One region of the Pseudomonas sp. MOIL14HWK12:I2 genome, then DNA from elsewhere that is predicted to be linked to it. Evidence: predicted binding sites of a transcription regulator. Region 1 holds the regulator's gene; the other holds the start of a gene.
The links. Region 1 encodes FliA, which starts transcription of late flagellar genes. Its sites were predicted from a motif close to CTAAAGTTTNNNNNNNNNNNGCCGNTAA; they were not measured.
Positions count from the first base shown of each region.

Region 1 (4,373 bases):
GCCGGGGTCGGCTCTTCGCGTTCACGGACCTGACCGAACATCTCGTTGACGGAATCCAGTGCCTGCAGCACCACATCCATCAGCTCGGCATCCACGCGGCGTTCGCCCTTGCGCAGGATGTCGAAAACGTTTTCCGCGATATGGCAGCACTCGACCAGGGTATGGAGCTGCAGGAAACCGGCACCGCCCTTTACGGTATGGAAGCCACGGAAAATGGCGTTCAGCAGATCCATGTCATCCGGGCGGCTTTCCAGCTCGACCAATTGTTCGGACAACTGTTCGAGAATCTCGCCGGCCTCTACCAGGAAATCCTGGAGGATCTCTTCATCGGCGTCGAAGCTCATTCCTGCACTCCCCAAGAGGGTCTGGGTCAAAAGCCCAGACTGGATAGAAGATCGTCGACGTCGACCTGAGCGGCCACGACGTCTTCACGCTTATCGGCATGAATCTGCGGACCTTCACCCTTCATCGTCTTTTCTTTTCGATTCTGTTCGATCAGCGCGGTGTGATCGTGACTGAAGCCGGTATAGCGATCGACCTGGCTGGCCATCATCACCAGCTTGACGAGGTCTTTCTCGATCTGCCCGACGAGATTGACCACGCGCTTGATCACCTGACCGGTAAGGTCCTGGTAGTCCTGCGCCAGGAGGATGTCGTTGAGCTTGGCCGACAATTGCTCGGCGCTGCTCTCGCTGTGACTGAGGAAGGCGTCGACGCGCTTGGCCAGCTCGCGGAATTCGTCCGCGCCCATTTCCCGGCGCATGAACTTCTTCCAGTCGGCATGCACGGCCCGGGCTTCGTCGCCGAAGTTGCCTACCAGCGGGGCGCTCTCCTCCACCAGATCCATGGTCCGGTTGGCGGCGTTCTCGGTCATCTTCACCACGTAGGAGAGACGATCGGTGGCATCGCTGATCTGGGAGACCTCTTCGCCGGCCATGCCGCGCGGATCGATCTCGAAGTTGACGATGGCGTTGTGCAACTCGCGGGTCAGCTTGCCGACTTCCTGGTAGAGACCCCGATCGCGCAACTGGTTGAGTTCATTGATGACGTGCACGGCCTGGGTGAAATCGCCGCTTTCCAGGCATTTCACCAGCTCTTGGGCGTGCTGTTTGAGATTCGACTCGAAGTCGCTGAAGCTGTTGGAGCCAAGCTGATCCATAACGTCCCCGCGGCTTTCTTCAGCCGTTCACCCGCTCGAAGATCTTGTCGATCTTTTCTTTCAGCACCTGGGCGGTGAAAGGCTTGACCACATAGCCGTTCACGCCGGCCTGAGCGGCTTCGATGATCTGCTCGCGCTTGGCTTCGGCGGTCACCATCAGCACTGGCAGGGTCTTCAGGCGCGCATCGGCGCGCACCTGGCGCAGCAGGTCGATGCCGGTCATGCCGGGCATGTTCCAGTCGGTGACGAGAAAATCGAAGTTGCCGCTCTGCAACATCGGCAGCGCGGTGTTGCCGTCGTCCGCTTCGGCGGTGTTGGTGAATCCCAGATCGCGCAGCAAATTCTTGATGATGCGTCTCATCGTGGAAAAATCGTCCACGATGAGGATTTTCATGTTCTTGTCCAAGTCGACCTCCGTCCTAATCCGCACACACGCCGCAAGGCGCGTCTAAGCAATCGTAGTAGCCTGAGTACCAGCCGGTTAACGCGAACGCCATTCCGCCAGCCGCGCCCGCAGGCGTGCCGCGCATTGACTGTGAAGTTGGCAGACGCGTGACTCGCTCACGCCCAGCACCTCGCCGATTTCCTTGAGGTTGAGTTCCTCGTCGTAATACAGCGAGAGCACCAGACGTTCACGCTCCGGAAGATTGGCGATGGCGTCGGCCAGGGCCTTGCGGAAGCGCTCGTCCTCCAGACCGCGACCGGGTTCGAGTTCATGCGAACCGCTCTCCTCGAGCCCATGCTCACCACCCTCCATGAGGTCGTCGAAACTGAACAGGCGACTCCCCATGGTGTCGCCAAGGATGCCGTAGTACTCATCCAGACTCAATTTAAGTTCGGCCGCGACTTCGGAATCTTTAGCGTCGCGACCGGTGCGCGCTTCCACCGCGCGAATGGCGTCGGTGACCATGCGCGTGTTGCGGTGCACCGAGCGTGGTGCCCAATCGCCCTTGCGGACCTCGTCGAGCATGGCGCCGCGGATGCGGATGCCGGCGTAGGTCTCGAAGCTGGCACCCTTGCCGGCGTCATATTTGCGCGAGGCCTCCAGCAGGCCGATCATGCCGGCCTGCATCAGGTCCTCGACCTGCACACTGGCAGGCAATCGCGCCAGGAGGTGGTAGGCGATGCGTTTCACCAACGGCGCATAGCGGTTGATGAGTTGCTCCTGCTGGGTACGTTCCGAGGTTTTGCTGTACATGCGAAGCCCGCTGGATGCTGTCATGCGTGGGTACCGATGGCTGGTTGCACAAGGCGCTCGACAAAGAACTCGAGATGGCCGCGCGGATTGGCGGGCAACGGCCAGCCATCGACTTTCTGAGCTACCGCACGAAAGGCCAGCGAGGCCTTGGCACGCGGAAAGGCTTCGAACACGGGGCGCTGTTTCTGCACGGCTTTGCGCACCGCCTCGTCGAACGGAATGGCGCCCACATACTGGAGGGCGACATCCAGGAATCTGTCGGTCACCTTGGTCAGCTTAGCAAAGAGATTGCGACCTTCCTGGGGCGTCAGCGCCATGTTCGCCAGGACCCGGAAACGGGTGACGCCATGGTCGCGATTGAGCAGCTTGATCAGGGCGTAGGCATCGGTGATGGAGGTGGGCTCGTCGCACACCACCACCAGGACTTCCTGGGCGGCGCGAACGAAGCTGACCACCTGGTCGCCGATGCCGGCCGCGGTATCGACGATGAGCACGTCGAGGTTTTCGCTGATGTCGCTGAAGGCCTGGATCAGACCGGCGTGCTGGGCCGGCGTCAGATTGACCATCGCCTGGGTGCCCGAGGCCGCCGGGACGATGCGGATGCCGCCCGGGCCGTGCAGCAGCACGTCGCGCAGCTCGCACTCGCCGGAGATGACGTCGGCCAGGGTGCGCTTGGGCGACAGGCCGAGCAGAACGTCGATGTTGGCAAGGCCCAGGTCGGCGTCGAGCAGCATGACGCGCCGCCCGATATCGGCCAGGGCCAAGGCCAGGTTGACCGACACGTTGGTCTTGCCGACACCGCCTTTACCGCCCGTGACCGCTATGACTTGGACGGGATGCATGCTACCCATTGCCTGATACCTTTGATTGAAATCCGTCACACTTTAGACCAAGTGCATTTGGCGTGCCCAGGCATGCGATGCACCACTACCGTTCGTCTGCGCTAACCGGCGCGGCGGGCATTGCTCTGATACAGGCCGGCAAGCATGCCCGCCATGGTTTCTTCGCTCGGTTCCTCGGGGGCCTGCAGGCTCACCGCGCGGCTCACCAGCTGGTGGCTGCGGGCCGGATGCAGGTCGTCCGGGATGCGCGGGCCGTCGGCAATGTAGGCCACCGGCAGGCGCTGGCTGATGGCCAGACCCAGGGCCTCGCCGAGACTGGCGGCTTCGTCCAGCTTGGTCAGCACGCAGCCGCTCAGGCCGCAGCGCCGATAGCTGTGGTAGGCCGCCTTGAGCACCTGGCTCTGGCTGGTGACACCCAATACCAGATAGTTGCGAATTTTCAGCTGGCGGTTGGCCAGGGCTTCGAGCTGCACCTTGAGCGCCGGATCATTGGCGGGCATGCCCGCGGTGTCGATCAGCACCAGGCGCTTGCGTGCCAGGGGTGCCAGCGCCTGGGCCAGGGACTGGCCCGGGTCGACCAGGGTCACCGGCACGTCGAGGATGCGGCCAAGGGTCTTGATCTGCTCCTGGGCACCGATGCGGAAGCTGTCCATGCTGACCAGCGCCAGACTCTGGGGACCGTACTTGAGCACGTAGCTGGCGGCGAGCTTGGCCAGGGTGGTGGTCTTGCCCATGCCGGCCGGACCGACGAAGGCGACGACACCACCCTCCTCCAGAATCTTGGCATCGGTGGTCTTGGCCAGCTGGGCGAAGTTGGCCAGCAGCATGCGCCAGGCATGGCGCGGGTCCTGGATCTTGGCGACGCTGTCGAGCAGGTGGCGGGCCAGATCGGCCGGCAGACCCATGCGCTGCAGACGACGCCAGAGGCCGGCCTGCTGCGGACGGGTGGACTGCACCTGGGTCCAGGCCATGGAGCCGAGCTGGACTTCCAGCAGTTCACGCAGACCGCTGAGTTCGCTGCGCATGGCTTCCAGGGCGCGACGGTCTTCCGGCGCGGCGCTGGCGGCAGGGGCGGCAGCGGCCGGCTGGGGCGCACGCGGCGGGGCGATCACCGGCTCGCGGCGGCTGTCGGCGGCGCTGATGGCGCCGAGCAGCTGCTTGTCCTTGGGTGCGG
Region 1 is NZ_AZOA01000009.1:174,399-178,771, forward strand. It holds gene PSK12I2_RS0107905 (chemotaxis protein CheA) at 1-344, opposite strand, end outside; gene PSK12I2_RS0107910 (protein phosphatase CheZ) at 371-1,159, opposite strand; gene PSK12I2_RS0107915 (chemotaxis response regulator CheY) at 1,179-1,553, opposite strand; gene fliA (RNA polymerase sigma factor FliA) at 1,641-2,381, opposite strand; gene fleN (flagellar synthesis regulator FleN) at 2,378-3,208, opposite strand; gene flhF (flagellar biosynthesis protein FlhF) at 3,301-4,373, opposite strand, start outside.

Region 2 (4,373 bases), on a different contig from region 1:
GGTACCGCTGATCGCCAGGCCCTGGCCGAGGGTGTCGGCGAGGGCACGACGATCCGGGCGGCGCAGATAGCGGCGCAGGGGATAGGCGGCATAGGCCGGATGGCGGGCGATATACAGCGCCAGGCCCAGGGCCGCGCCATTCATCACCACCGCGGTCACCGCGCCGATGCCTGGCAGCCCGGGTTGCGGCAGGCCGCCCCAGCCGTGCAGCAGCGCCAGGTTGAACAGGGCGTTGAGCAGCGCCGCCCCCAGCACGATGGTCAACACCGGTCCGGGTCTTTCCAGGGCGCTGGTGAAACCCCGCAGCGTCATGAACAGCAGATGGCCGGGCAGGGCGAAGGCCAGGCAGCGCAGGAATACCCCGGCCGCCTGGCGACTCTCTTCCGGCTGGCCGGCCAGGGCCAGCAATGGCTCGATATGCCACAGCAGGGTGCCGGCCAGCAGTGCCAGCACCGCGGCGATCCAGATCCCGGCCGCCGTCACCGCCGCCACGCCCTCGGTATCGCCCGCGCCCCGGCGCAAGGCCGCCAGGTTGGCCACCGCGGTGATCACCCCCACGCAGATCACCGAGACGAAGGAATAGACCGCCGCCCCCAGGCCGCCACCGGCCAGGGCGGCCGGGCCCAGGCGGCCCATCATCAGGGTGTCGGTGAAGACCATGGCCACATAGGCCAGCTGCGCACCGATCAGGGGCAAGGCGAGGCGCAACAGCGCGAGCAACTCGTGACGCGGCAGAGACATGGGTGGATCTCGCTGAGCAGGGCCGACTTTGACAAGAACTCATTGTTGGATGCGTTCGCGCCTTCCACAATCGGAAAATAGCCATGCCATCCATGAGTCAGAGTCATGCCCGACGTCCCCTCGCGGCTGCCGCCGCTGTATGCCCTGCGCGCCTTCGAGGCCGCCGCTCGCCATGGCTCCTTTACCCGCGCGGCTCAGGAGTTGTCGCTGACCCAGAGTGCGGTCAGTCGCCATGTGCGGACGCTGGAAGAGACCTTTGGCTGCCGCCTGTTCGAGCGCGCCGGCCGTCAGCTGGCGCTGACCGAGCCCGGCAAGCTGCTCCTGCCGGGCCTGAGCGAGGGCTTCGAGGCGCTGGCGCGGGCCTGCGGCAATCTCGCCGTGGCCGAGGGCACCCTGAGACTCAAGGCGCCCACCACCCTGTCGCTGCGCTGGCTGCTGGCGCGGCTGGCGCGCTTTCGCCAGCTCAGTCCGCAACTGGACATCCAGCTCACCAGCGTCTGGATGGCCAGCGACCGGGTCGACTTCGTCCACGAGCCCTTCGATTGCGCGGTGCTGCTCGGTGATGGCCGCTTCCCGGCGGACTGGGAGGTGGTGCCGCTGTTCGAGGAGTGGCTGGTGCCGGTCTGCTCGCCGGCTGCCGCCCGCGAGGGCGTCTGGGACCCGACGCGCCTGCAGCGGGAAGAGCTGCTGCATCCCACCTTCGACCGCCGCGACTGGCGCCGCTGGCTGCAGGCCATGGGCCTGACTCAGGCGGTGCCCCTGACGGGTGGCCAGGTGTTCGACACCCTGGAGCTGGGCATGGCCGCTGCCGCGCGGGGCTACGGGGTGTCCATCGGCGATCTGGTGATGCTGGCCGAAGACGTGGCGGCCGGACTCATCGCCTTGCCCTGGCCCGAGGCGGTGGCCAGCGGCGATGCCTATTACCTGGTCTGGCCGCGCAATCGCCGGGGGCAGGCGCGCTTTCGCCAGCTGGCTGACTTCTTGCAGCGGGAAGTGGCGTCCCAGAGCCTTCCGGAGGTCATTCGCCATAAATAAGGCGCCAGACTGCTGTCATTGGCTTTAGTTCATCGTACCTCTGCCGATAAGATAACAGTTAACCCCTAAGAAGACCGCCCTAGAGCGGTCGGTCGCCTGATATAGCCCTTGCCCTCAAATTCGTACTGCCCTACAGGGATGTAGGCGCTTTGGAGCCCCCTATGGTCATTTCCCCGCGTCGTAGTATCGCCCGACAACTTGCCTTGGCCCTCAGTCTGGTACTGATTGTCGTGATCGCCGGCAGTTGTCTGTTCGCCCTCCATGCCCTGAGCGTGTCCATCGAAGGCACCCAGCGCAAGCACCTGGGCAGCGAGGCCCGACTGCTCTCCGATCAGCAGCAGACCTTTCTAAGCACCCTGAAGATCAGCACCCAGCGCCTGGCCAATCTGTTCGAGCGCCGCTTCGATGGCGGCCTGAGCCTGGCCGGCGAGCGACTGCCCCTGGGCAGCGCCACGGCCCCCGCGCTGCTGTTCGCCGGTCAGGCGCTGAACAGCGACTTCAGCCAGGTCGACGACTTCACCCGGCTGACCGGTGGCGTCGCTACCATCTTCGTGCGCGATGGCGACGACTTCACCCGTATCACCACCTCGCTGAAGAAGCAGGACGGCAGCCGCGCCATCGGTACCCAGCTCGATCGCAAGCACCCGGCCTATGCCGGTCTGCTGCAGGGCCAGAACTACGTCGGGCGCGCCCAGTTGTTCGGGCGCTCCTACATGACCCAGTACACCCCGGTCCGCGACGGTGCCGGCAAGGTCATCGCCGTGCTCTTCGTCGGCTTCGACTACACCGACGCCCAGGCCCAGCAAATGGCCCAGCTGACCCAGCTGCGCATCGGCGAGACCGGCTCCTTGGCCCTGCTCGACGAGCAGGGCAACTGGCTGGTGCCGCCGGCCAATGCCAAGCAGGCCAACGAGCTCCTCGCCGCCCTCAAGAACGATCCCAAGCAGCACGAACACACCTGGCAGGACGGCAACGAGGACTTCCTCAGCGTCAGCGCGCCGGTCGCCGGCGAAGGCTGGACCGTGGTCGCCACCCTGCCCAAGGCCGAGCTGGACGCGCCGGTGCACGCCGTGGGCCTGCGCCTGGCCATCGGCAGCCTGATAGCCCTGGTGCTGGCGGTACTCGCCTCGGTCGTCCTGCTGCGCCACAAGCTGAAGCCGCTGGGCCAGCTGGTGGAGCGGGCCCAGGCCCTGGGTCGCGGTCAGCTCAGCGTGCGGGTCGAGGCGCGCAGCCACGACGAGATCGGCGAACTCGCCCGGAGCTTCAACCAGATGGCCGATGCCCTGGCCTCCACCGTCGAGCAGGTCCGTGGCTCTTCGCGCGCGGTCACCGAGCGCTCCCAGCAACTGAGCCAGCTGTCCGACCAGACCCTGAGACGCTCCGCCGAGCAGTCCAGCCAGATCGACAGCATGGCCAGCGCCGTGGAGGAATTCAGCGCCACCGCCCAGAACATCGCCGACGGCATGCAGCGCACCGAGCGTCTGGTGCAGGAAAACGCCCAGCAGACCCGCACCGGTACCCAGGCCATGCAGGGCGCCTCGGGCGCCCTGGAGCAGATCGCCGATTCCCTGGCCAGCACCGCGGAACTGATCAAGGGCCTGGACGGCCGCTCCCAGCAGATTGGCGGCATCATCGGCGTCATCAGCGGGATCGCCGAGCAGACCAACCTGCTGGCGCTCAACGCCGCCATCGAAGCCGCGCGGGCCGGTGAGCAGGGCCGCGGCTTCGCCGTGGTCGCCGACGAAGTCCGGCAGCTGGCCGGTCGCACCAGCGAAGCCACCCGCGAGATCTCGCAGATGATCGGCGCGGTGCAGGGCGAGACCCAGCGCGCCATGGGCGCCATCGATGAAGGCAATCGCCTCATGGAGCAGGGCCTGGCGCGCAACGCCGACGTGGCCCAGGCGCTGCGCAGCATCGACCAGCAGGTCGCCGAGGCGGTGGAGCAATTCTCCGGCATCGCCCAGGCCACCGCCGAGCAGAGCACCACCGCCACCGCCCTGAGCCGCAACATCCAGGCGATCGCCGTGGACAACGCCGCTCAGCGCGATGCCGCCGAGGTGCTGGCCGGTACCGCGGGCGAGCTGCGTCATCTGGCGGAAGACCTGAGCGCCGAAGTAGGGCGCTTCAGCTGACCGGACCCTTCCGGCAGCAGCGAAAGGGAGGCTCAGGCCTCCCTTTTTCATTCCTGCGCACCTTGGCCCTTGCCTGGCCGCAATACTCTGACTACTGTATGCAAATACAGTATAAGAGGAGGGGTGTCATGGGCGTATCCAACGAGGCGGTGCAGGCCGTCGAACGCATGCTGACCACGCTGCGGGCGGAGCGGGACGACTATCGCGAGCTGGCCCACCAGTGGCGGGCCATGTGCTTCGAGCTGGCGCAGGAAAACCAGGCGTTGCGCGATCGCCTGCAGGAGCCGCCACGCCACTACGGCCCGCCTGCCGGCGCCTAGTGACTCGCCCGATACTGCAGGGCTTCCGCCAGCTGCGGTCGCTGGATCTCGTCCTCGCCGGCGAGATCGGCCAGGGTACGGGCCACCTTGACCACCCGGTGCAGGGCGCGCAGGGACAGATTCAGGCGTTCCCCCGCACCTTCCA
Region 2 is NZ_AZOA01000007.1:287,951-292,323, forward strand. It holds gene PSK12I2_RS0104445 (NorM family multidrug efflux MATE transporter) at 1-741, opposite strand, end outside; gene PSK12I2_RS0104450 (LysR substrate-binding domain-containing protein) at 847-1,776, shown strand; gene PSK12I2_RS0104455 (methyl-accepting chemotaxis protein) at 1,938-3,908, shown strand; gene PSK12I2_RS0104460 (hypothetical protein) at 4,037-4,228, shown strand; gene PSK12I2_RS0104465 (YifB family Mg chelatase-like AAA ATPase) at 4,225-4,373, opposite strand, start outside.
Region 2: a site for FliA is predicted at 1,799-1,826, ahead of PSK12I2_RS0104455 (methyl-accepting chemotaxis protein). Genes of this name have one in related genera too.